DNA from 2 places in the Bacillus sp. ISL-77 genome. Region 1 is predicted to be linked to the other one. Evidence: riboswitches for the same ligand, from Rfam matches in the RefSeq annotation. Region 1 holds a riboswitch; the other holds the start of a gene.
What was found. A riboswitch is a leader RNA that binds a small molecule or an ion and turns the genes downstream of it on or off. The one in region 1 is predicted to bind FMN.
Positions count from the first base shown of each region.

Region 2: it holds a riboswitch for FMN, as region 1 does, so the genes downstream of both, J7E77_RS29040 (ECF transporter S component) here and ribE (riboflavin synthase) in region 1, are expected to answer to the same signal.

Region 1 is NZ_JAGGQY010000051.1:194,079-200,829, forward strand. It holds gene ribH (6,7-dimethyl-8-ribityllumazine synthase) at 1-433, opposite strand, end outside; partial or broken gene ribB (3,4-dihydroxy-2-butanone-4-phosphate synthase) at 459-1,082, opposite strand; gene ribE (riboflavin synthase) at 1,142-1,801, opposite strand; FMN riboswitch at 1,949-2,097, opposite strand; gene J7E77_RS30835 (replication-relaxation family protein) at 2,406-3,029, opposite strand; partial or broken gene J7E77_RS31265 (FtsK/SpoIIIE domain-containing protein) at 3,445-4,176, opposite strand; gene J7E77_RS21535 (hypothetical protein) at 4,332-4,568, opposite strand; gene J7E77_RS21540 (hypothetical protein) at 4,519-4,710, opposite strand; gene J7E77_RS21545 (hypothetical protein) at 4,811-5,026, opposite strand; gene J7E77_RS21550 (hypothetical protein) at 5,030-5,284, opposite strand; gene J7E77_RS21555 (helix-turn-helix transcriptional regulator) at 5,442-5,645, shown strand; gene J7E77_RS21560 (hypothetical protein) at 5,700-6,074, shown strand; gene J7E77_RS21565 (hypothetical protein) at 6,099-6,353, shown strand; gene J7E77_RS21570 (peptidoglycan-binding protein) at 6,394-6,751, opposite strand, start outside.
Region 2 is NZ_JAGGQY010000094.1:35,461-52,505, forward strand. It holds gene scpB (SMC-Scp complex subunit ScpB) at 1-94, shown strand, start outside; gene J7E77_RS28965 (hypothetical protein) at 214-633, shown strand; gene J7E77_RS28970 (YpuI family protein) at 671-1,159, shown strand; gene J7E77_RS28975 (superoxide dismutase) at 1,287-2,177, shown strand; gene J7E77_RS28980 (D-alanyl-D-alanine carboxypeptidase family protein) at 2,351-3,496, shown strand; gene J7E77_RS28985 (nucleoside recognition domain-containing protein) at 3,489-4,076, shown strand; gene J7E77_RS28990 (spore maturation protein) at 4,083-4,619, shown strand; gene rluB (23S rRNA pseudouridine(2605) synthase RluB) at 4,841-5,578, shown strand; gene resA (thiol-disulfide oxidoreductase ResA) at 5,677-6,201, shown strand; gene resB (cytochrome c biogenesis protein ResB) at 6,221-7,855, shown strand; gene ccsB (c-type cytochrome biogenesis protein CcsB) at 7,856-9,040, shown strand; gene J7E77_RS29015 (response regulator transcription factor) at 9,228-9,944, shown strand; gene J7E77_RS29020 (ATP-binding protein) at 9,941-11,719, shown strand; gene sigX (RNA polymerase sigma factor SigX) at 11,942-12,493, shown strand; gene J7E77_RS29030 (hypothetical protein) at 12,468-13,643, shown strand; gene J7E77_RS29035 (peptidoglycan DD-metalloendopeptidase family protein) at 13,811-14,566, shown strand; FMN riboswitch at 14,711-14,842, shown strand; gene J7E77_RS29040 (ECF transporter S component) at 15,009-15,593, shown strand; gene J7E77_RS29045 (ferredoxin) at 15,707-15,955, opposite strand; gene J7E77_RS29050 (YpbB family protein) at 16,217-17,045, shown strand, end outside.

The DNA.
Region 1 (6,751 bases):
TAGCTGCCGATGCTGCGTCCCAACCTTTATTACCTGCTTTTGTTCCGGCACGCTCAATCGCTTGTTCAATAGAATCCGTGGTTAACACTCCAAAAATGACCGGAATGCCACTACTTAAATTAATTGCGGAAACCCCTTTTGCCACTTCATTACAAACAAAGTCAAAATGTGGAGTAGAGCCGCGAATGACTGTGCCGAGCGTGATAACTGCATCATATTTTTTGCTATTAGCCATTTTTTGGGCAATTAATGAAATCTCAAATGCACCTGGTACCCAGGCAATATCTACGTCTGTCTCACTGACGCCATGTCTTTTAAGTGCATCCTGTGCACCGCCTAATAATTTACTTGTAATGAATTCATTAAAACGTCCAACCACGATTCCAACTTTTAATCCTGAGCCAACTAAATTTCCTTCAAAAATATTACCCATGAGTATGCCTCCTAAATTTGTTTTAAACTTCCCGCTTAACTAAGTTTTCCTTGTTGTTTCGGTATTCTACTAAATCTTTAATCGTTATCATTTTAATGTTTAGCTTATCAGCAATTTTACGCAGTTGGGGGACACGTGCCATCGTGCCATCGTCATTCATGATTTCACAAATGACACCAGCAGGCTTGGCACCGCATAAAATTGCAAGGTCTACAGCTGCTTCTGTATGCCCCGTTCTGCTCAAGACTCCGCCTTTTTTAGCAATTAGCGGAAACATATGCCCTGGTCTTAAAAAATCAGATGCTTTTGATTCCGGGTCAACCATACTCAACACCGTTGCTGAACGTTCAAATGCAGAAATGCCAGTGGTAGAAAATTTATGGTCAATGCTTACGGTAAAAGCTGTTCGATTTGGATCCGTGTTCTTGGAAACCATTGGATGTAAGTCGAGCTTTTGAGCTAATGCCTCGTCAATGGGAACACAGATTAGACCTCTTCCGTGAGTGGCCATAAGATTTATAACCTCAGGCGTTGCTTTTTCAGCAAGAGAAATAAAGTCCCCTTCATTTTCCCTGTTCTCATCATCGCAGGCAATAACAACCTTTCCTTCTTTTAAATCAGCAAGAGCTTCGTCAATCGTATTAAACACGCCACATCTCTCCTTTCAAAATTACAAACCAATTAAAACTAGACTTTTCCAACCATCATTTAATTAAAGCCATTGTCTGCTAAAAATTGTGCCGTTATCCCTGTCTTACGCTTTTGCGCTGTATCACTTGAAAGGTTTTTGATAAAATGTCCAACGTATTTACCAATCATATCGCATTCTAGATTAACGATATCCCCTGACCCTTTTAGTCCCAAAATCGTTTCCGATAATGTATGGGGGATGATCGATAGTGTAAAACTATTTTCTGTTACCGCAAAAACAGTCAAACTTGTCCCATCTACCGTGATAGAGCCTCTTAAGATGACATATTTTAATAATTCCTGCTCCGCTTCAATCTCATAGTAGACCGCATTTTCGAAGGACTGTTTACTTTTAATTATGCCTGTTCCATCGATATGTCCTGAGACAAAATGGCCGCCAAACCTTCCACCTGCTGCCATCGCCCGCTCAAGATTTACTTTGGAACCTCGCTTTACCATATTTAAACTTGAAGCTTTGACCGTTTCGGGCATAACATCTACCGTGAACAGCTTTCCCGTAAAGGATGTCACCGTTAGACATACCCCGTTGACCGCAATACTGTCGCCAAGGTGAACATCATTTAGTATTTTCTTTGCTTCAATGGCTAACACAAACGACTCCCCAGTCCGCTGGATGTTCGCGACTACCCCAATTTCTTCAATAATTCCAGTAAACATAATTTCCTTCTCCTTACTAGGTTCCACTTAAATTCTTACGCTAAAATGAAAAGGACCCTGAAGACAATAAGTCCTCAGGGTCCTGTAAAAGACAATAGAAAATAAAGGGTTAAAAATAGGTACACTACACCCTACAATTAATCCTGTCTTTTCCTTCTCCCATCCAGACTTTAACTGTCGGCTCTGGAGTTTCACCAGATCCACCGTTTAACAATAATATGTTAAACGGGTCACGGACTAAGAAGCATCGCTTCATCACCGCCGGTTAGGAATTTCACCTGACCCCGAAGGCGACCGTATCTTAACCGATGCGGTCGTTTATTTATACAATTAATTTTATATTACTTCAGGATAGTGAATCTTGCAAATAAAATTGCTCACTACTGGACGCCTTATATCATACTCCTTTTTCCTGGGGAGGCTCGTGGTCTGTGCGACTATGGCGATTTTTAATTAACTATTCTTTTTGGGTCTGCAGCAGTTACATAATTTTCTCTTTTGCTTCTTAACTATAAAAGCACCTGGCTTTCTGTGCACACCGCATTTTGTACATTGGATGTAAACCTCTTCATTAACCAAAAGTTTTAACATGTTTTGTTCCTCCTCATTTGGTATCTTCTTTGGTATAAACACGACAGTTTACTTTATAGTACTTGCATATTTCTTTTAATTTTTCTTGGCGCAAAGGGGTCATAGTATAAAAAACCAAAGTAGGAGCTTGATTGAATTGTTTTTCCATTAGGGGATTTAATTTTGAGTATAATTCAATTTTCTTTTTGTTATCCGACATAGATTGGGTTCGATCTACTTCTAGGAAATAATAATTCCCCTTCAAGGTAAATGTTGCATCAGGAATTAACACATGATTTTTTAGACCCTCCTGGAAGGTAATTTGTTCCTCTATCCTCCAATCTCTTGGACAATAATAGTAAAGCCACATATCATTTCTCATCAAATGGTGGTCTATTTGTAGGCTCCATTTCGCCTCCATCTCGCTTCCGACTAATTCCCTTCCTCTTGCGTTTAGGTAGTAAATGTTCCTGCCCTCGTGTGTTCTTATTTGTAGGTACTCTTTCATCTCGTTTAGGATTTTTAGTGCGTTTCTGTCGGTCCCTAGTTTGTGTTTTAGCTGTATCTGCTCCCTTGTGGCGAACTTCATCACTTCCAAACTTAACAAGATCTCCTCCTGTCGTAATTTCTTCCTCTCTGTTTGTGTTAAATTCTTCATACCTACTCAACCTTTCCCACATTTCTTTATCTTCCAGCAAAGGCACTTGCATTTCCTTTAATTCATGTGTCTTGTATAAAGCTCTCCCTTTAATATCTGATGACAATCCCTCTGCTCCACGTTCATCTATGGCAACTTCTGAGGCATATCCAGACGGTAACCGGAATGTTATCTTACCATCCGAGTTTTGTTTAATGGAGCGGGGGAGAGTGTCTGAGGTCGGGTATTGCGTGCAGTAGACCTCCCGATAACCTAACCCACCGCCAATTCGCGTAATCTCACCAAGCAACCACTGGCACGCTCCAAGAAGGTCTTTCTCCTCTTTCTTCATCCACTTCTCAGGAGCTAATTGTGCTGCTTCGTCCACAATGATAAATCGTCGTTTCTTAATCGGAGTATTACCAATGTTAGTCCAGTATTTGGATTTAAATAACCTGTAATCCTCCTGTAGTTGTTCCTGTAGTTTTTGAAGAAGTTGAAAGGTCTCCAGGGGATTACTCGCAACACCCTTCACCTGTTTTAATCTTTCGTATCTACCGAACTCTAACCCTCCTTTTAAATCGATGATAAAAATCTCAACGTCGTCTGGATGGTGTTCAATGAGATAGGTCACCAATACTTTTAGAAAAACGGTTTTTCCAAAACGGGTTGTTCCTGCTACTGTCATATGCGGAATTTTCTCAAAGTCGTGCCATATGGTTGTTTCCAGTGTCCGACCTAAAGGAATGAGCCATCCTTCTACAGTAGGAACTTTCTTATAAGGATATAGAGATGGGATATCTTTATTGAATACACTTATGGTTAGATATTTTCTCAGATCATCCCTTATTACCCTCCGAAATTCCACAATCACAGGTCGGTTTAGTCCATCTGTAAAGAACCCAACACTCTTTTCCATATCCGCTATTTTCGTGGCTGGCAGACCTAACGGAATCATGTACAGATACCGCATTCCGATTTCATCCTCGCCCTCCATAATGGGAAATTTCTTCTTATATTTTGGTGTTTGAAGTTCCCCCTTTTTATTCGGGATACCATACCGTGTATTCTCAAAAATGGTACGAATTTTCTTTTTATCGTTCACATTCCCTTTTGGTATAAACGCAGCTCCTACCATCAAAACAGGAATTACCGCCCATTCAAGCATTTCACATCACCTCGCGCCAAATTGGGGAGGAGGCTGAATACGACGTAGGAGTATTGGGAAGGGACCCAATAGTTTCACGGAAACAGCACACCTTAGTACAAACTAAAACCCTTATTACTATAAGCATCCGAACAAACCGAGGAAATTTCTCTACCTCAACCAACTAATAGCACCATCTTAAGGCACAGCATTACAAACCCAAATCCCATACCCCCATATGCCACCCACCGTACTAACGATTCATTGATCGTTACTCCGAACTTTTCTAGAGCAATCAGTACTAGAAAAGTCGTACCTAAGCCTAGAAAAAAAGTAAGCCCTCCATCTACAGCAGACAAAACCTTATAGCTTGGAGCTAAAAACAACTTTAGGGGAATGACTTCGTAAGCCAAACTGATCAATCTCCTTCCAAAAGTCTTTCATTTCCAATTCAATCCGACTATCATCTTTTTCTTTCTGTTCATACCCTTTAATCCATCCAATGCAATAACCTGCATACACTCCGCAGCTGATACCTAAAGCTGTAATAAACATAATTAATTATCTCCTCTCATGGCCCAGCAATAATCACAAATATCTTTATCGTTGGTAAACAAATACTCGCTTCGCTCCTGGTTACAATCTTCACACGTTTTCATTTGTTATGAATCCCATCCCAGCCAATCACCACATCCCCATAAACCCCTCTGAATTTACAAATATATTGAGAATCGTCGTACCAGTAAGTAGAACATGAATAAAGCTTATATGGCTCATAATCCTTCTGAAAGGTTTCTAAAAATGAATCCCAACCATCTTCCTTAACTTTTTGTTTGGCGTTGTCATGAGACATGATTAAATCTAAACCCATCTGCTAGCCCTCCCAGTAGTGATTAATGATTTTGGTCTCAATATTTTTGTAATAGCCAACCCTTGTAGCGTCAAATTGGTACATGTGATCTAAAATAAGTTCATGCTGCTCTTTTGTTTTGGCAAACCCTAATAACCCATTTAGATCATCTACGCCGTATAAACACCACGCCTTTTCTAATTCTCCGAATGGATCACGTTGATCTTTTGCTTCTTTATAGCCCTCAAAAACCGACCGAACAATATCATTGAATCTCATCCGTATCCCCCTTTCATCGTTCTATGGTCTATTCATATGCCCATAATTATTGGAACTTGCCTGTACCTAAACATTTTTGATAACTTTTTTTATCATTTTTTTTAACAGGAGTTAGCGATTATGTGTTGAATTGGTAATAGCAAGAAGGTGATAATAATTGTTTACTAACAAGATTGAATATTTGGCCAAGCTTAAAGGGGTTAAACATAATTACTTAGCAAAAGAATGTGGAGTTTCGATACAAACTTTTTCTCGCTGGGCGAATAATAAAACGCAGCCAGATTTAGAAAAAGCGTTTATATTGGCGAAAATATTACAATGTAAAATGGATGATCTAGTTGAAATTATTGAGGATGAGTGAAACCGAGAGTACTAGAAAACGTAGTATTAGATATTAATTAAAGGGGGATTTACTGTGAAAGAACGTATTGAAAAAATATTAAATGTGGTTGGTTGGATATTTATGGTCGGGGGATTACTTTTAGGGTTAATCGCTTATGTAGGAATTGATAAGGAGCCATATAAGGACGCAAAAGCGATATACGAGGATATACCTGATAATGAGATAGCTCAAGCATCTTATCAGGTGGCACTAAATATTTATAATGTCCAATTTACTTATGCGATGTCGATTTTATTCGGGGGCGTAGTTATCGGGTTGTTATTCATCGGTTTTGCCCGGGTTATTGAACTCTTGAAGGAGAAAAATGAAAGGGATTATAAAACAGCCCAGTTAATAAACAGAATAGATACGAGTTTAGCCGAGCTGAGAGATAGTAACCACTTTTAAAAACTGGGGGTAGTGAAGAAGAGAATGAACGTATCAATTGAGATCCATTACAAATCCGACGGCAGCAGAGCCTTGCAAAAAGGCTCATTCCAGCTGAGAGGTAGCACCCCTGAGAAAGTTGCATTAGAATTCTGGAAACAGATCCAGAAGGTAATGTCTCACCGGGCAGAATTAGAAAAAGTTATTGTGAATGGGGACCAGGACATCACCCAACTGGTAAAGGACCTAGAAAGAGATATAATCCGAAAGATTATGAACGAGGATAATTTGCCTTTTTAAATGGAAAAAGCCCCTCTCAACCGAGAAGGGCTTTTAAACTTTAATATCCTTTAGATTTAAGAACTGCTTGTAATTTTTTACGAGTATTTGGTCCGTAAACTCCATCGACTTCATATGGCAGGTAAACCTTTTGGAAACGTTTAACGGCGTCCTCGGTTCCATCACAGTAAATCCCGTCTACATTTCCACAATTAAAATAAACAGCATTTAATGCTCTTTGCATCTGTTTAACCTCATTGCCTTTACTTCCTGGCTTTAAGATACCATTGGGAACTGGAAATCTGTAAAGTTCTTGTGGCTTCTTAGGTTCTTCTGGTTTGCGAGTAAATACATTTTTCGCATTGCCTAATTTTATTTTTTGCCCCACTTTAAGTTTTGTCGGATCCACATCTGGATTT
Region 2 (17,045 bases), on a different contig from region 1:
ACTACCCCAGCTTCCCGAAAAGGCGGAAGATGAATTTATTCAGGAAGAGGCAGATCTATTTTTTGAAAAATTTCAGGAGACGATTAATTCTTAATTTTCCAATACTTACTTAAATTTATGATAAAATAAATGTAGGTTAATTATTCAATTCTTTCACGACATGTTAAAAAGATTTACAAGTGATATTGTCATTGGCCAAGGAGTGGGATTAATTTGTTAATTAAAAAGTGTAATGGCTTTGAATTAGAAAAGGAACAATCAAATACTTCTGAGGACTTTTTTAACAGAAGCATCGTTACTTTTTCTGAAGATGGTGAGGAAAAAACGCTGCACGTTTTATATGTTAGGTATTTCGATGAATTCTTCCATGAATTCACTCCGTACAAGCAAGACCCGATTATGGTTCAGGAAAACAATGAGGTTTTGTTTAAAGACATCGTAGCGCTTGTATGTCTCTTGAAAAATCCAGGCCTGCGCAGCCGAAAACGACTTTATATTAATTCAAAGCAGGAATTTGCTTCTTATTTTCAAGATATCAATTATAATAAATTACCTGAAATTTTTCTTTCTCTTAACCAAAAGAAAGAATATGAGCTTCGTTCTCCGCTAGAGTTCATTATGCAGCCAAAATAAGTAATGTTTACGAAGTAAAAAATTTAGGGGGTTAACAATGGGCAATACATTGGTAAAAACACAATTAAATGATGTAAAGAATTTTTTAGGGAAGACAATTTTAACATTAGAGGATTTTTTAAATGAAGCAACGATTTCGCAATTAGACTTGGAAAATGAAGAAGATCGTAATTATAATAAATTGATCTTTGCAAATTTGCGGAAATTAATTGTTTATAGTGAAGAAGGTTTAGATGTGTGCTCCGTAATTTTGCAAGGCAGTCCTTTTCAAAAAGCAGCGGCAGAAAAAACTCTTTATAAAATTTATCATCAATGTATAGAAGAGTTTTTCTCACCGAAGAATGATGCCTGGTACGAAGACAGCAGGTCAGCTTACACGGGAAGAAACTCTATCAAGTTTTATCGAAACATTTCTGACAGTATTGTACAGTTGGTCAAAAGTTTAGAAGGTGAGTTTCAAAGGATTAGGGAAGAACTTGAGTATTATGAAACAGATTATCGAACAAAAATGATCCAATCAAAATAAGATTATCATTGAAAGGGCGGTCCTATTATTAGGGCGGCCTTTTATCATGTTCTTTTTTTGCTCTCACCCTCATACCATCTAGGTAGGCTACTTATAAAGCATCCTATTGTCAGGAAGAAGGGATAGAATGGATCGTTTTAGTCGTTATGTAAACGAACTGTTTGAGTGGAATGAGCAAATGAAACAGTTTCTTCAATCAGAAAAGGAGGGAGGAAATTCTGATTTATGGGAACATCTTGATAATTTCACTGAATTAATTGAAAACACAGGCAGACAATTATCAAATGAAGAGCTACTAACCCTTCAAGCGAAGGCTGAGCATATCCATGAGCAAATGGAAAATTATTTTAAAAGAAAACAAGAAGGCGGAGTCATTTGGGTGGCAGAAAAAGTTGTACCCGCTGGGGGCCATACACTCCCTGACCTTCCCTACCCCTATAATGCACTGGAACCATATATTTCAGAGGAAATCATGAAGCTTCATCACGATAAGCATCACCGAGCATATGTTGATGGATTAAATAAAGCAGAAATTAATCTTAAAAAAGCAAGGGAAACTAACGATTTTTCATTAATTAAACATTGGTCACGAGAGCTTGCCTTTCATGGGTCTGGACATTATCTTCATACGATTTTTTGGAAAAACATGAGCCCCAATGGCGGGGATCATCCAAAAGGACTGTTAAAAGGTGAAATTGAGAAATACTTTGGAAGTTTTGCGGCGTTTAAAAAGCAATTTTCTGAAGCGGCTAAGCAAGTAGAAGGAGTAGGCTGGGCCATATTAGTTTGGTCCCCACGAGCAAGGCATTTAGAGATACTGCAATCTGAACGACATATGCTATTGACCCAGTGGGATACCATTCCACTCTTAGTATTAGATGTTTGGGAGCATGCTTATTATCTTCAGTATAAAAACAAAAGGCCGGATTATGTCGACAATTGGTGGAACTTAGTCAATTGGCATGATGTAGAAATGCGGTTTGAAAAAGCAGCGGACATCAAATGGCCAGCATTTTAGGGTATCAAAAAATCAATAAGCAGACGGCAAATTGTCGTCTGCTTTTGTTTTTCTTCAGCAAATTGTCATAACAAGCCTCGTCCTGCATAAACTTGTACAAGAAAAATGAAATGCTTCAGTGCCTTCCTTGGCACTGAAGCTAGATAACTTTACAAGGGGACGAGGTTAATCTAATGAGAATGATTTGGAAGCTAGTTATGTTTTCCCTCATAGTCTCAATATTCATTGCTAACATTCCTCAAAAGGTGGATGCTTCAGTTTCCGTAAGTGCAGCAAGTGCGGTTTTGATAGAGCAGAAATCAGGTCGTATCCTTTATGAGAAAGATGCCTACACAAAAAGGAGAATCGCAAGTATAACGAAGATAATGACTGCGAAACTAGCAATCGAATCGGGGAAAATGAATCAATATGTAAAAGTTAGCGAACAAGCGACTCGTGCAGAAGGATCGTCAGTCTATTTAAAGCCAGGCGAAAAAATTAAGCTTAAGGACCTAGTATATGGGTTGATGCTAAGGTCCGGAAATGACACGGCTGTAGCAATCGCCGAGTATGTTGGGGGAAGTGTAGAGGGATTTTCCTATTTAATGAATCTAAAGGCAAAGGAAATCGGGATGTTAAATACCCATTTTGCCAATCCACATGGACTTGATGACCGTGAAGACCATTACTCAACAGCCTATGACATGGCCGTGTTAATGCGCTATGCCATGCAGGATAAAACCTTTAAGAAAATCTCTGGTACAAAGGTATATAGAGCACCAAACCCCACAGAAGATTGGGACCGTATCTGGAAAAATAAAAACCGCTTGCTAACAAAGTATAAATATACAACCGGTGGGAAAACAGGTTATACCAAACGAGCCAAAAGGACATTGGTAACATCTGCAACAAAAGGAGATATGAGCCTAATTGCAGTAACCTTGAACGGACCAGACGATTGGAATGATCATATTTCCATGTATGAGAGTGGATTTAAAGGGTTTGATATGGCTGAAGTATTACCTGAGGGTAAAATTGAGGATGTAAAAAATAAGTATTATAAGAATCATTTATACGTAAAGAAAGCAATTGTTTATCCTGTAACGAGCGAGGAAATGGACTTATTTTCTATTAAATATAAGTTGAATAAGCCTGTCAAAAAATTTGATAATGACAAGAAGAATGAAAAAATTGTTGGAAAGGCAGCAGTTTACTTAGATGGAAGAGTTGTTCAAGAAACTCCGATTTACTATCAGAATGTGCCCGAGCAGAAAAAAGGGTTGTTGGATTTTGTAAAGGAAATTTTTCTTATCTTTATTGGTGTAAAGTCCAATGGTTAATTATATCTGGGTGTTTATGACTGTTGTTGGGTTTATTTTCGCGCTATTCAATGGGACAATGGCTGAAGTGAATAAAGCAATATTTGATGGGGCGAAAGAAGCGGTGACCCTTTGTATTGGACTTATCAGCGTTCTCGTCTTTTGGCTTGGAATGATGCGGATTGCGGAGGAGTCCGGGCTTTTAGAACGTCTATCTAAACTTTTTCGACCGCTTGTCAAACGATTATTTCCTGAAGTACCTGTAAGCCATCCAGCAATGGGCTATATTTTATCAAATATGATTTCTAATATGTTCGGTTTGGGAAATGCAGCCACTCCTCTTGGTATTAAAGCGATGGAAGAACTAAAAAAGTTAAATGGGGGAAAGGATTCAGCGAGCAGATCCATGGTTACCTTTTTAGCAATTAATACTGCAAGTATTACCATTATTCCAACAACTGTCATTGCGATTAGAATGAATTATCATTCTGCATCTCCTACTGAGATAGTCGTTCCAACGATTATAGCAACCATTATCTCTGCGTTAGGTGCAATCTTAATTGACCGTTATTTCTATTATCGCAGAAGCAGAAAAGGATGAAAAAACATGGAGATGATATCGGTTATTTCGTTAACATTTATCCCCTTACTAATTGGGTTTATTCTATTATATGGTACCTTCAAACGCGTCCCAACCTATGAAAGTTTTGTTGAAGGTGGAAAAGAAGGCATTAAGATTGCCTTTTCAATTATCCCCTTCCTTGTTGGTATGCTTGTGGCCATTTCAATTTTTCGAGCGTCCGGTGCATTAGACGCTTTAATGAATTGGATTCGACCGATGATGAAATCAATTGGAGTACCCGCGGAAATAGTGCCATTATTGATTATCAGGCCTATTTCTGGAAATGCTGCACTGGGAATGACAAGTGATTTAATTGGCGTTTATGGGCCAGACTCATTTATTGGCCGCCTGGCTTCTGTTTTGCAAGGGAGTACAGACACAACCTTTTATGTTTTAACCGTCTATTTCGGCGCAGTTGGTATAAAAAAAATGGGGGATGCCCTAAAAGTAGGTCTACTTGCCGACGTAGTCGGAATTATCGCTGCAATTGTAGTAGTTTCGATGTTTTTTGGAACAAAATAATATAAAATGAATGAGCATGTTCAATTTGAACATGCTATTTTAATATTTTTCTGTAATAATACCCGTGACTTTGAAAAGTGAAGAAATTATGTCATAATTCATTAGGATAGGTTTCTGTGTTCGTTACCCTAGTAATAAGGAAATTACTATTTCTGAAAAGGAAACCAATGGCTCTATGGAGCCATCTTATTTTTTATACAGATAAATTCGAGGTGGAATGAATGGAAAGATTGCAAAAAGTAATTGCTCGAGCGGGCATTGCTTCAAGAAGGAAATCTGAGGATTTAATTAAAGAAGGGCGTGTAAAGGTTAACGGAAAGGTTGTTACAGAGCTTGGTCTCAAGGTATCTTCATCTGATAAGGTAGAGGTAAATGAAATACAGATTGAGAAAGAAGAACCTGTTTATTTCCTTTTATATAAACCAAGAGGAGTTATTTCAAGTGTGAACGACGAGAAGGGTAGAAAGGTAGTGACGGATTTCTTTCCGCATTTAAAAGAAAGGATTTATCCCGTTGGCCGCCTTGATTATGATACATCAGGATTATTAGTGTTAACGAATGATGGAGAATTTGCTAATTTACTCATGCATCCGAAAAGTGAAATAGACAAAGTTTATGTTGCAAAAATAAAAGGCATTCCCTCAAAGGAAAACCTAAGGAAGCTTGAAAAAGGAATCCGTCTAGAAGATGGAAAAACAGCTCCAGCTAGAGTGAAATTGCTTTCAGCAGATAATAAAAAACAATCGGCCATTGTTGAAATAACCATCCATGAAGGTAGAAATCGTCAAGTTAGAAGGATGTTTGAAGCAATTGGTCATGATGTATTGAAATTAAAGCGTGAACGATATGCCTTCTTAACACTAAATGGTTTAAAAACGGGCGATGCAAGAGAGCTAACCCCACATGAAGTAAAGCAGCTAAGGGCACTGGGGTTAGGCTCAACCAAAAAAAATTCATAAAACCGTCACAAATGCTATTCTTCATTTACACGGTTTTTGTGTTGCAAAATGCTATAATTAGACAAACTGTGTCATGTGATTTACTGGAGGGGAATTAATTGAAAAAGCGGCGATTAGTTGTAAGAACTATCATACTACTTTTACTAGGGGCTGCCGTTGTTTATACGCTATATGCTAATTTTACACAAGATAATAAACAAAAAGTGGCGGTTGATAGCTTAGCTCCTGATTTTGCATTAGTTGATATGCAAGGAAATAAACATCGGCTTTCAGATTATCGCGGCCAAGGGGTTTTCTTAAATTTCTGGGGAACATGGTGCCCGCCTTGTAAAAAGGAAATGCCGTATATTAATAATCAGTATCATCAGTATAAGGACAAAGGGGTACAAGTTTTAACAGTAGATATTCAAGAATCTAAACTTGCAGTTAATCAATTTGCTGACCGTCTTAAGCTGGATTTTCCGATTATGATTGATACAGATAAGGAAGTAATGAATACTTATGGAATTGATCCGCTGCCAGCTACATTTTTGATTGATAAGAATGGCAAGGTCGTTAAATATTATACGGGTGAGTTAACAGAAGAGAAAATTAGGGAATTTATGGAGAAAATAAAACCTTAGGTTGTTGGGAGTTTTTTCAATGAAAGATGTTAAATGTGAATGCGGGCATGTAAATCCACATGGAACTGTTTTATGTGAGGCATGCGGAAAAGTGCTGGATGAGAAAATTAACCCTGCAGAACTTCTCGATATGCGCTATGAAGGAAGTGCAAGACGTTCACAAACATATAATAAAACATTTATTGATAAAATATGGAACTTTTTTTCATCAGTAAAGGTTGGCGTTTGGCTGATTATTATTACCTTAATTGCTTCATCACTTGGTACGATTTTGCCGCAGGAAATGTATATAGACTTGCCTGCAGATGTTTATTACGAGCAAGAATATGGTTGGGTTGGTAAATTATATTACCAATTAGGTTTTAATAATTTATATGGTTCCTGGTGGTATTTATTATTAATTGCGATGATCGGTATATCCTTGGTCATTTGTAGTCTCGATCGGGTGGTGCCATTATATAAGGCCCTTAAGGCCCAAAGGGTTACAAGACACGAAGGTTTTTTAAAACGTCAGCGCATTTTTGGTGTGAACGAAAGTGCAGATGAAAATGATCTTACGATAATTAAGAAGCATTTAAAGGCAAGACGTTACCATGTCCGCGAAGAAAATGGAGATATCTTAGCTGAAAAAGGGCGTTTTTCTCGCTGGGGTCCGTATGTAAACCATGTTGGATTAATAATTTTCTTACTCGGCGGGATGCTGCGCTTTATTCCTGGAATGTATGTAAATGAGAACCTTTGGGTCAGGGAGGGAGAAACAGCTCTTGTTCCTGAGACAGAAGGACAGTTCTATCTCCAAAATAACAAATTCATTTTAGAACACTATGATAAAAATAAAGACAAAACATTTGAAAAGGCTATTAATATGGCTGGAGATGTTGTGAAAAATTATCAATCGAATGTTGTTCTTTATAAGCGTGTTGGAAATAATCTACCTGGCGAGAAACCAAAGCTCAAGAAAGTAACAGAATATAAGGTAAGAGTAAATCTCCCTCTCACCTTTGAAGGTTATTCTGTCTTCCAAGCTTCATTCCGAAATGAACTCAATACGATGTCATTTTCATTAACAAATAAAAATACAAAAAAAGCCATTAACGATCTTAAAATTGATCTTACAGATCCGAAGATGAAGTATGATCTTGGTAATGGGTATTCTGTTGAAATTCTAAACTACTTTCCAGATTTCGAATTTGCGGAAAATGGGGAGCCAACAACAAAATCACGAGTTCCAAACAACCCTGCCTTTGTCTTCCGGATGGTATCCCCTGAAAAGCCAAAAGGGGAAACAAGTTTCGTTGCCATCAAGCAAACCATCGAGCCATTTGGGGCTAATCAATATAAAATGGCATTTAAAGGAATCGAAACAAAGAATGTTTCAGGATTTATTGTTCGGAAGGATTCAACATTATGGGCGATTATATTAGGTGGAATCATATTTATGATTGGCGTCATACAAGGAGCCTATTGGAACCACCGTCGAATTTGGATTCAAAATAAAAATGGACAAATTTGGGTTGCAGCTCATACAAACAAAAATTGGTATGGACTAAAAAAAGAAATTGAAACAGTTTTGACAGATACGAAACTTGAAATGCCAGACGATCAAGTTCAAAGGGAAGATACTGATAAACCTAAGGATAAGGAGAGTGTCTAGTTGGCAACAATAAGTAGTAATTTATTATTTATTTCTTTTATACTATATTTAATTGCAACCCTGTTTTTCGGAGGGTCTATTAAATCAAAGAAGCCATCGAATGAAAAGGAAGCAACCAACAAATGGGGGAAGATTGCTGTACTGTTAACAATTGTTGGTTTTGTTTCACAACTGGGTTACTTTATCACTAGATGGATTGCTGCGGGGCACGCCCCAGTTAGTAACATGTTTGAGTTCACGACATTCTTCGGAATGGCGCTTGTAGGTGCATTTATTGTCATTTATTTTATTTATCGTACAACCTTACTAGGATTATTTACAATGCCTGTCGCCCTATTGGTTATCGCTTATGCAAGTATGTTTCCAAGGGATATTACGCCATTAATACCCGCATTACAAAGTTATTGGCTGCATATTCACGTAACTACTGCGGCGATGGGGGAAGCTATTCTATCGATTAGCTTTGCGGCAGGGCTTATTTATCTCGTAAAGGCAATTGATCAAACAAAATCCAACAAACGAACCTTTTGGCTTGAAATGGTCATGTTTTCATTAGTCGCCGTACTTGGTTTCGTTGCCGTATCTTCGATATTTTCAGGGTTGGGTTACCATGAGAAATTTAATTGGGTTGATAAACACGATAACGAGGCAGTGGTTGAATATACGATGCCTGCCATTTCCGGTCCGCATGAAGGAGACTTACTAACAAAAGATGGATTTAAGCCTTTGTTCGAGGTACCAGCATTTATTAATGCCAAAAAATTAAATACAGTAATTTGGTCATTAATGGCGGGACTCGTTATTTATGGCTTAATTAGATTAATATTACGAAAACGAATTGCTGCAGCACTAAAACCGCTTGTTAAAAACATTAAATTAGACTTTGTTGACGAAATTAGCTATCGCTCTGTATTAATCGGTTTCCCAGTATTTACTCTGGGTGCACTCATTTTTGCAATGATATGGGCACAAATGGCTTGGTCACGATTTTGGGGATGGGACCCAAAAGAAGTTTGGGCATTAATAACATTTCTATTCTATGCAGCATTTTTACATCTTCGTCTTTCAAAAGGGTGGCACGGCGAAAAATCTGCATGGTTAGCAGTAATCGGCTTTGTAATAATTATGTTTAACCTTGTTGCAGTCAATCTCGTTATTGCTGGCTTACATTCCTATGCCGGTTGATCATTCGCAATTGGGACATGGGTAAAATTTTATAGCCTTCACTTACAAAAAGTGAAGGCTTTTTATTAAATTTTCAAGTATAGCTATTGTTGTCAAATTATTGACACTTTTTATAGGAGTAATTAGCATGAAAATATAGCATAAAACAATACCGTTTTGTAAAATTAACTCCATGGGGGGATTAATAATGGAAAAAGACGTGAAAATTTTAGTTGTAGATGATGAGGAAAGAATTCGCCGCTTATTAAAAATGTATTTAGAGCGTGAAGATTATACAATTGATGAAGCTGAAGATGGGACCGAGGCTTTAGCAAAAGCGTTTGCCAATGACTATGATGTTGTTCTTCTTGACCTGATGATGCCAGGGAAAGACGGAATTGAAGTTTGTCGTGAATTAAGAGAAAAGAAGGCAACACCGGTAATCATGCTTACTGCTAAAGGGGAAGAAATTAATCGCGTCCAAGGTTTTGAAGTGGGCACTGATGACTATATAGTCAAACCATTTAGTCCGAGAGAGGTTGTCTTGCGTGTCAAGGCCTTGTTAAGAAGGTCTTCACAAACAAGTTACCTGCAAACGGAAACGACAACGAAAGACGTCATTGTATTCCCACACTTAACCATTGATAATGATGCACACAGGGTAGCAGCAGACGGTAAAGAAGTAAGTTTAACGCCAAAAGAATATGAATTGCTCTATTTCTTAGCGAAGGCGCCAGATAAAGTTTTTGACCGTGAACAGTTACTTAAAGAAGTTTGGCATTATGAATTTTTCGGGGATCTACGTACAGTTGATACGCATGTAAAGCGTCTCCGTGAAAAATTAAACAAAGTTTCTGAACAAGCTGCAAGAATGATTGTTACAGTTTGGGGTGTAGGCTATAAATTTGAGGTTATTAATGAATGACATTATTAAGAAGTGTTGTAGGAAAGCTATGGTTAACGATCCTTTTATTAGTATCTTTTGTGCTATTCATCTTAACAATCATGCTTCTCGAATTTTTCCAAAACTACAATACTCTTGAGATGAAAAAGGATTTGACCAATACAGCTGAGAAAATTGCGAACGTTTTAGAAAAACATCCTAATGAAAAATTTCCACTTGGATTAGAGATATCCTGGGAGATTATTGATAATGTCAACAATGTAGTAATTGTTAAAAAGGACAGTGAAATCTATTACTCTCCAAACACGGATCTTTCCAATAGGTTATCCTTAACTGATATTAAAAATGACCCGAAATTATCACAAGTATTTAAAAAAGATAAGTCCGTTGAAAAAATTTCCACCCTTTCGTTTAATGAAGATGAAAAGGAAGCTAAGTATTCAATTATTGGTGTACCTTTGCATTTGCCCGGGGATGAAAAAAGTGCAGTTTTTATTTATCAATCATTGGAAGTAATGCAAGAAACAACCCATGAAACGACTAAATTTATTTTACTTGTTGCGGGTGTTGCCATTATCCTAACAACTATTTTTGCCTTCTTTTTGTCTACAAGAATTGCAGCTCCCTTAAGAAAGATGAGAGAAGCAGCCTTTGAAGTAGCCAGAGGAAAATTTGATACAAAAGTACCCATCCTTACACATGACGAAATTGGTGAACTAGCAACTGCTTTTAATCAAATGGGAAGACAATTAAAATTCAATATGAGTGCACTTAGCCAAGAAAAAGAGCAATTATCGAGTATCCTTAGCAGTATGGCAGATGGTGTTATTACCTTTAATCGGGATGGGGCGATTCTAATCACCAATCCTCCAGCAGACCGCTTTCTTCAATATTGGTATTATGAAATGGGTGGAATTAGTACGGATTCCGAGGCCATACCACCAGAGGTAATGGATCTATTTCAGCGAGCAGTCGATACTGAAGCAGAACAAATGGGTGAAATTTCATTCCAAGGCAGACATTGGGTCATCCTAGTTAGTCCATTATATAGTAACCGTTTTATTCGCGGTGCAGTAGCCGTTCTGAGGGATATGACTGAGGAAAGACAGTTAGATAAAATGAGACAAGACTTTATTGCAAACGTTTCTCATGAGCTTAGAACGCCAATATCGATGTTGCAGGGCTATAGTGAGGCAATCGTTGATGATATTGCTGAATCCCAAGAAGAGAAAAAGGAAATGGCAAAGGTCATTTATGATGAATCCTTGCGTATGGGCCGGCTTGTTAATGAATTGCTAGATTTAGCCCGAATGGAAGCCGGACATCTTCAATTAACAATGGAGGAAACTAATATCTCTTCATTTATCAATCGAATTATCCACAAGTTCCAGGGATTAGCTAAAGAAAATGAAATTCAATTATTTGCAGAGATAGATAATGAAATCACCTCCATTTCCTTTGATCCTGATCGAATCGAACAGGTTCTCACAAATTTAATTGATAATGCCATAAGACATACACCTAAAGGCGGTTCTGTTAAATTAAGTGTGACTTCAGAAGATAAGGGCGTAATGATTAGAGTTAAAGATTCTGGGTCGGGTATTCCTGACGAAGATTTACCTTTTGTGTTTGAACGGTTTTATAAGGCTGATAAAGCTCGAACGAGAGGAAGAGCAGGAACAGGACTTGGACTAGCCATAGCTAAAAATATTATGGATGCACATCGTGGTCATATTTCTGTTCAGAGTAAACTAGGTCAAGGAACGACATTTTCCTTTTTAGTGCCTCGAAAATAGTAAAATGAACAAGTATTTTGCCGATTGTTCTTGATTCACGAGGAACAATAAAAATAGAAAGCTAAGAGCTCATCCATTAACAGGATGAGTTTTTTGTATCAAATTTTTAGGAAATGAATTCCAATTTATACCTTCCTTTTTGTCACAAAAAAGTCTATATTTATAAGGTGAAACCTTTTATACATATAAATCGACTAATATTATGAACGGGGAGGGGAATTGATGGACTCCGTTTTCGATGAACTTTACCAAAAATATCATCATGACGTTTTTCAATTTCTACTTTATATGGTCAGGAACAAAGAACATGCCGAGGATCTTGTCCAAGAAGTCTATATAAGAGTCTTTAAATCTTATCGCCGTTTTGAAGGGAAAAGCAGTGAGAAAACCTGGTTGTTTTCGATTGCAAGAAATGTAGCCATTGACTTCTTCCGAAAACAAAAGGGATGGAAAGAACGTTTACTCGAAAAATTTGATTGGTCCACCGATCAGCTGAAAGATGGATATCCTATACCAGAAGAAATCACGGTACAAAAGGAAGAAATCAGGTGGGTTTACAACTGTCTAGAATATTGCACAATGGATCAAAGAGCAGTTATTATTCTGCGATATATTCAAGATTTATCGATTGCTGAAACAGCCCAAGCATTAGGATGGACAGAAAGCAAGGTGAAAACGACACAGCACCGTTCGTTAAAGGTATTGAAGAAACATATGGAAATGTCTTATCAGAAGGAGGGAGCGGCAAGTGAAAAAGTCAGAGTGGAGCGATAAGCAGCTCGAAGAACTATTAAGGCAAATGCCCAAAATACAAGATGATCGCAATCCTCGTGACATTTATCAGAATCTTTCTATAAAAAAGACAAAAATAAAACAATGGCTCCTGCCTGGCCTTGCTACTGCATGTGCATTGCTCATTTTCTTCATCTTAGTTCCTAAATTAATGGTCGGAACCCAATACTCAGAGGATAAAGCAAGTCAAAAAAATGCTTCATCTGGGCAGGAAATGCAAACAGCGGATGAGGATTCCTCCAGTGCTTTGAAAAAAGAAGATGACAATTTAAAAGCAAAGACCTTTTCAGCAGCTGAGAATAATGAACTTTTAAAAACAGCAGTCTATGATGATGAAGTAGACAATGGAAGGGTCTTAACTTATTGGATTCCAGATCCGCAAGCGCAAATACTTGTTCCAGTTTCCACTATAGTAAATGATTCAAATGATAAATCATGGCTAACTATATTTAATGAAAACATGGTGAGTTTAAAGGAAGAAGAATGGGGTTTAAGCGAATTTTATCCACTTAATGCTACGCTGAAGCTTGATAATAAAAATAAAGCTGTTTTGGTTGATGTGTCGTCAACCCATCAGTACGGCCAAGGATCAACAACAGAAACAAATTTTATGAATGTATTACAAAAAGATATTTCTTCGAACAGTAATATAAAAAAAATCCGATTTTCAACAAATGGTGAGCCTGGAATTGAACTAGGGAATCTTGGCAGGAAAGAGGAAATTGAAGTCGTCCAAAAGAAGAATCATGCCTTCTTCTTTTATTTTTCCAAAGATAGTGAAATCCCCTACTTAGTTCCATCAATAGAGACGTATACTGATATTAATAGGGCTTTGGAGGCAATGAAGAATGATCAGCCCTTATTAGGGTTAAAAAGTTCACTTTTTCCTGCTCTGCCGATTAAGGATGTATCCATTAAAGAAAAAACTTTACTAGTTACAATAGATGAAAATTCGAGTCTACGAGAAGACCAAGTTACGATTAACGCTTATGAGTCCTTGTTATTAACAGCTAAAGAATTTGGTTTAGAAAAAGTCATTATAAAAAATTCGCCTATAAAAAAAATCGGAACATTTGACCTATCAAAGGAAAACAAAGTCCCGCGTGCGCCAAACCTACAGACGCTTCAATAATTATTCTCAATCAACCCCTAGTGGTTGATTTTTTTTATCATGAATAAAATAACTATAATCTCCAAATTATAACAAGTATGTCTAATCGCTCCTCCACCAAGGTATATGTTCTAAAGGTGAAACAACTAACATATGGTGTGGAGGAGGAAAAGAACTAAGGAGGTTGAATGAAGAAAATGCGAGACTACATAAAAAGGGTTCTTATTGCCCTAATTATGGCGCTATGTATCAGTTTGTTATTTTTAGGTGGAATACATTCCGAAGCAAGTATGAAGGATGAGAAAGAGATAAAGGATGGGTGGATATGGCCTGCAGACGGTATTATTTCTGATACATATGGAACGAGAATGGGTAAACATAAGGGAATTGATATTGCTGGAAAATTGAACACCCCTGTTCTTGCCGTCGATGATGGTCAAGTAGTTAAATCCTATTATTCGAATACATACGGAAATGTAGTATTTATAAAACATCCAAGTCATTTTGTTACTGTCTATGCCCATTTAAACAAGCGAACTGTATTAGAAGGTCAAAGTATTAAGCAGGGAACCGTAATAGGGAAAATGGGGAGAACAGGACAAGCTACTGGGACCCATCTTCATTTTGAAACCCACCAGCATGAGTGGAGATATGATAAGAAATATGCATTGGATCCAGAAAAGTTCTTAGGAAAAGCGGACACAGGCGAGAATGTACAGGGTGGAATAGCTGGAATCAATGACGATGTATTAGAAGCAAGCTCCCATGTAAAACTTCAAAAGGAAGACAAAACAGAGAAAGGAAAAAAACAATATATCGTCAAACAAGGCGACACATTGTACTCCATTTCGAGGAAAAGAAATATGACGGTAACACGTATTAAACAACTTAACCATCTGTCCTCGGATCTTATTAAACCTAAGCAAGTATTAAATGTAAATTGAGATAATAAACAACCCGTGGACTCAAGTGTCTGCGGTTTTTTTTTTGGAAACTGTTTAAAAAAGTTACAAATGCGTTAAAACGTAAACCTTTTACTTAACAAAAAATGCAGGAAGCAGTATAATTATATTTGTAATTATATATCGATCTATCTTCGGGGCAGGGTGAAATTCCCGATCGGCGGTATTTGAGTGAAACTCATAAGCCCGCGAGCCTTTATGGCAGGATTTGGTGTGATTCCAAAGCCGACAGTATAGTCTGGATGGGAGAAGATGGAGGTTCTGCAGACGTTCAAAAAATTAATGTTTAATGAACGTTTATTAAGCGTGCCTTTGTAAACTCCCTCAAGTAGATTTTCTTGAGGGAGTTTTTATTTACTTAGGTCTCGACTGTTTGCTGAACCTCTCTTCCTAAACGCGATGGATCAAAAAAGGAGAGAGGAAGATGAAGAAGATGAAGAAACAGAGGAAAATGAATGTAAGGGCTTATGTGTCAATTGGAATGTTGAGCAGTATTGCATTTCTGTTAATGCTAATACAATTTCCATTGCCTTTATTCCCAAATTTCTTGTTTGTCGATTTCAGCGACATCCCAGCATTAATTGCCACATTGATTTTTGGACCAATTGCAGGAATATTAGTTGAGTTTTTTAAAAATGTCCTTAATTATATTCAGACAGGAAGTTTTACAGGAATTCCTGTTGGCCATATAGCCAATTTTGCTGCTGGCATTGTGTTTATCCTGCCAACATATTTCGTATATAATAGACTCAAAACTAGAAAAGGTATGACATTAGCGTTAATCGCCGGGACAGCCATAATGGCGGTAATGATGAGTTTGTTAAATTACTTCTTCATTTTACCGGCTTATACTGCTCTTATGGGATTCCCTGATATGCGTAATTTGGTAGTCCCTGCTATCTTACCTTTTAACTTAATAAAAGGTGTTATGATGTCATCCATCTTTATGCTTCTGTTCATTCGGATGCAGGCATGGATTAATAAGAACACAACAATTAAAAGCGTCTAATAAATAAAAACAACAGGATGGACCCATTCCTCCTGTTGTTTTTTTGTAAAAAATTAAAACCTCTCCCTTAAAAAGGAGAGAGGTAGTAGCTTAACATTTGTTTTACCTAAATATTATTCAAATTTAGTTGGATTGCCATCAAAAGCTTCGTCAGCTACCTTAATGGAATCAGTAGGACAGCCTTCAAAAGCATCCATCATATCATCGATTAATACATCTGGAATTTCAACAATTCCTTCATTATCATCAAGAGTTACAAATGCAATGCCTTCATCATCATAATCATAAATATCTGGTGCTGCTGCGCCGCAAGCCCCACATGCAATGCAAGTTTCCTTATCCACAATTGTGTACTTTGCCATGAAAAAAAACCTCCCAGTAATATAAACAAAATTATTCTTACACATTTTCCATTATCAAATTGAAAACGGATAACTCATATCTATTGTAAAACTGTATCGATAACTTTTCAATAGAAAAATACCCATATACCTGTAGATTATATAGTTGAATTTCTAATTCTTCCACATTTTTGGGCAACAATCTACTTTATTTCATGATAGAATAAAGAAGAAAAATGGATATTTTGTCGATAATGTACGAAAAACGGCGGGGGACTTAGTATGATGCAACTTGAATCCATTATTCTTTATAGTGTCAAACAATTAAACAGGGAACGGACGATTTACTCCGTCTATCACCTGTTGAATGGAAAAAAATCATCACAAACTATCCAAGACGCCCACCTATTTTCATTAAAAAAATTTTTTGGGATTTATGAGCAATTAACAAGGGACTCCTTTGATGAAATACATCAATCAATGGTAGAAAAAAATTGGTTAATAAATATAGGGGAACAACGATACGATGTAACGACCTCTGGAATGACACTTCTAGAAAACAAACCATTGCCCAAATATATAAATGGCTGGACCTTTCATCAAATATCCTCTCTATTTTGGGAAAGATTGTCCCTACTAATTCAGGTGGTATCCAATCTTGCTTTTAGGGAATCAAGATATATACCCATTCAAAAAAACAAAGACGTCCATATCTGGTTAAAAGCTACTCTAAAGGACATCACCGTACCTAGGATGGAGATGGGGACTACTGTCTATTCAGAGTTAAATGAATGTTTTAATACAGTGAAAGACATGGACCCATCACTTTTAGTGTTTCGGTTAACTGGTTTTCAGCAGATTGGATTAACCCCTCATCAAGTAGCAAAAAAGCTGAAGTTAGATTTTCATGATTATCAGATTGGTTTTACTAATGCCCTTCATTACTTGATTCAAAGAATAATGGAAGACGGTAATCAGTTTAAAATCTTACCTTATCTTATCCATGATCTAATGCAAGATGATGAATTAACCCTTTCCTCAAGGAAAACACAGGCATTATTATTACAAGGATATAGCCTTGATATGATTGCAAATCTTAGACACTTAAAAT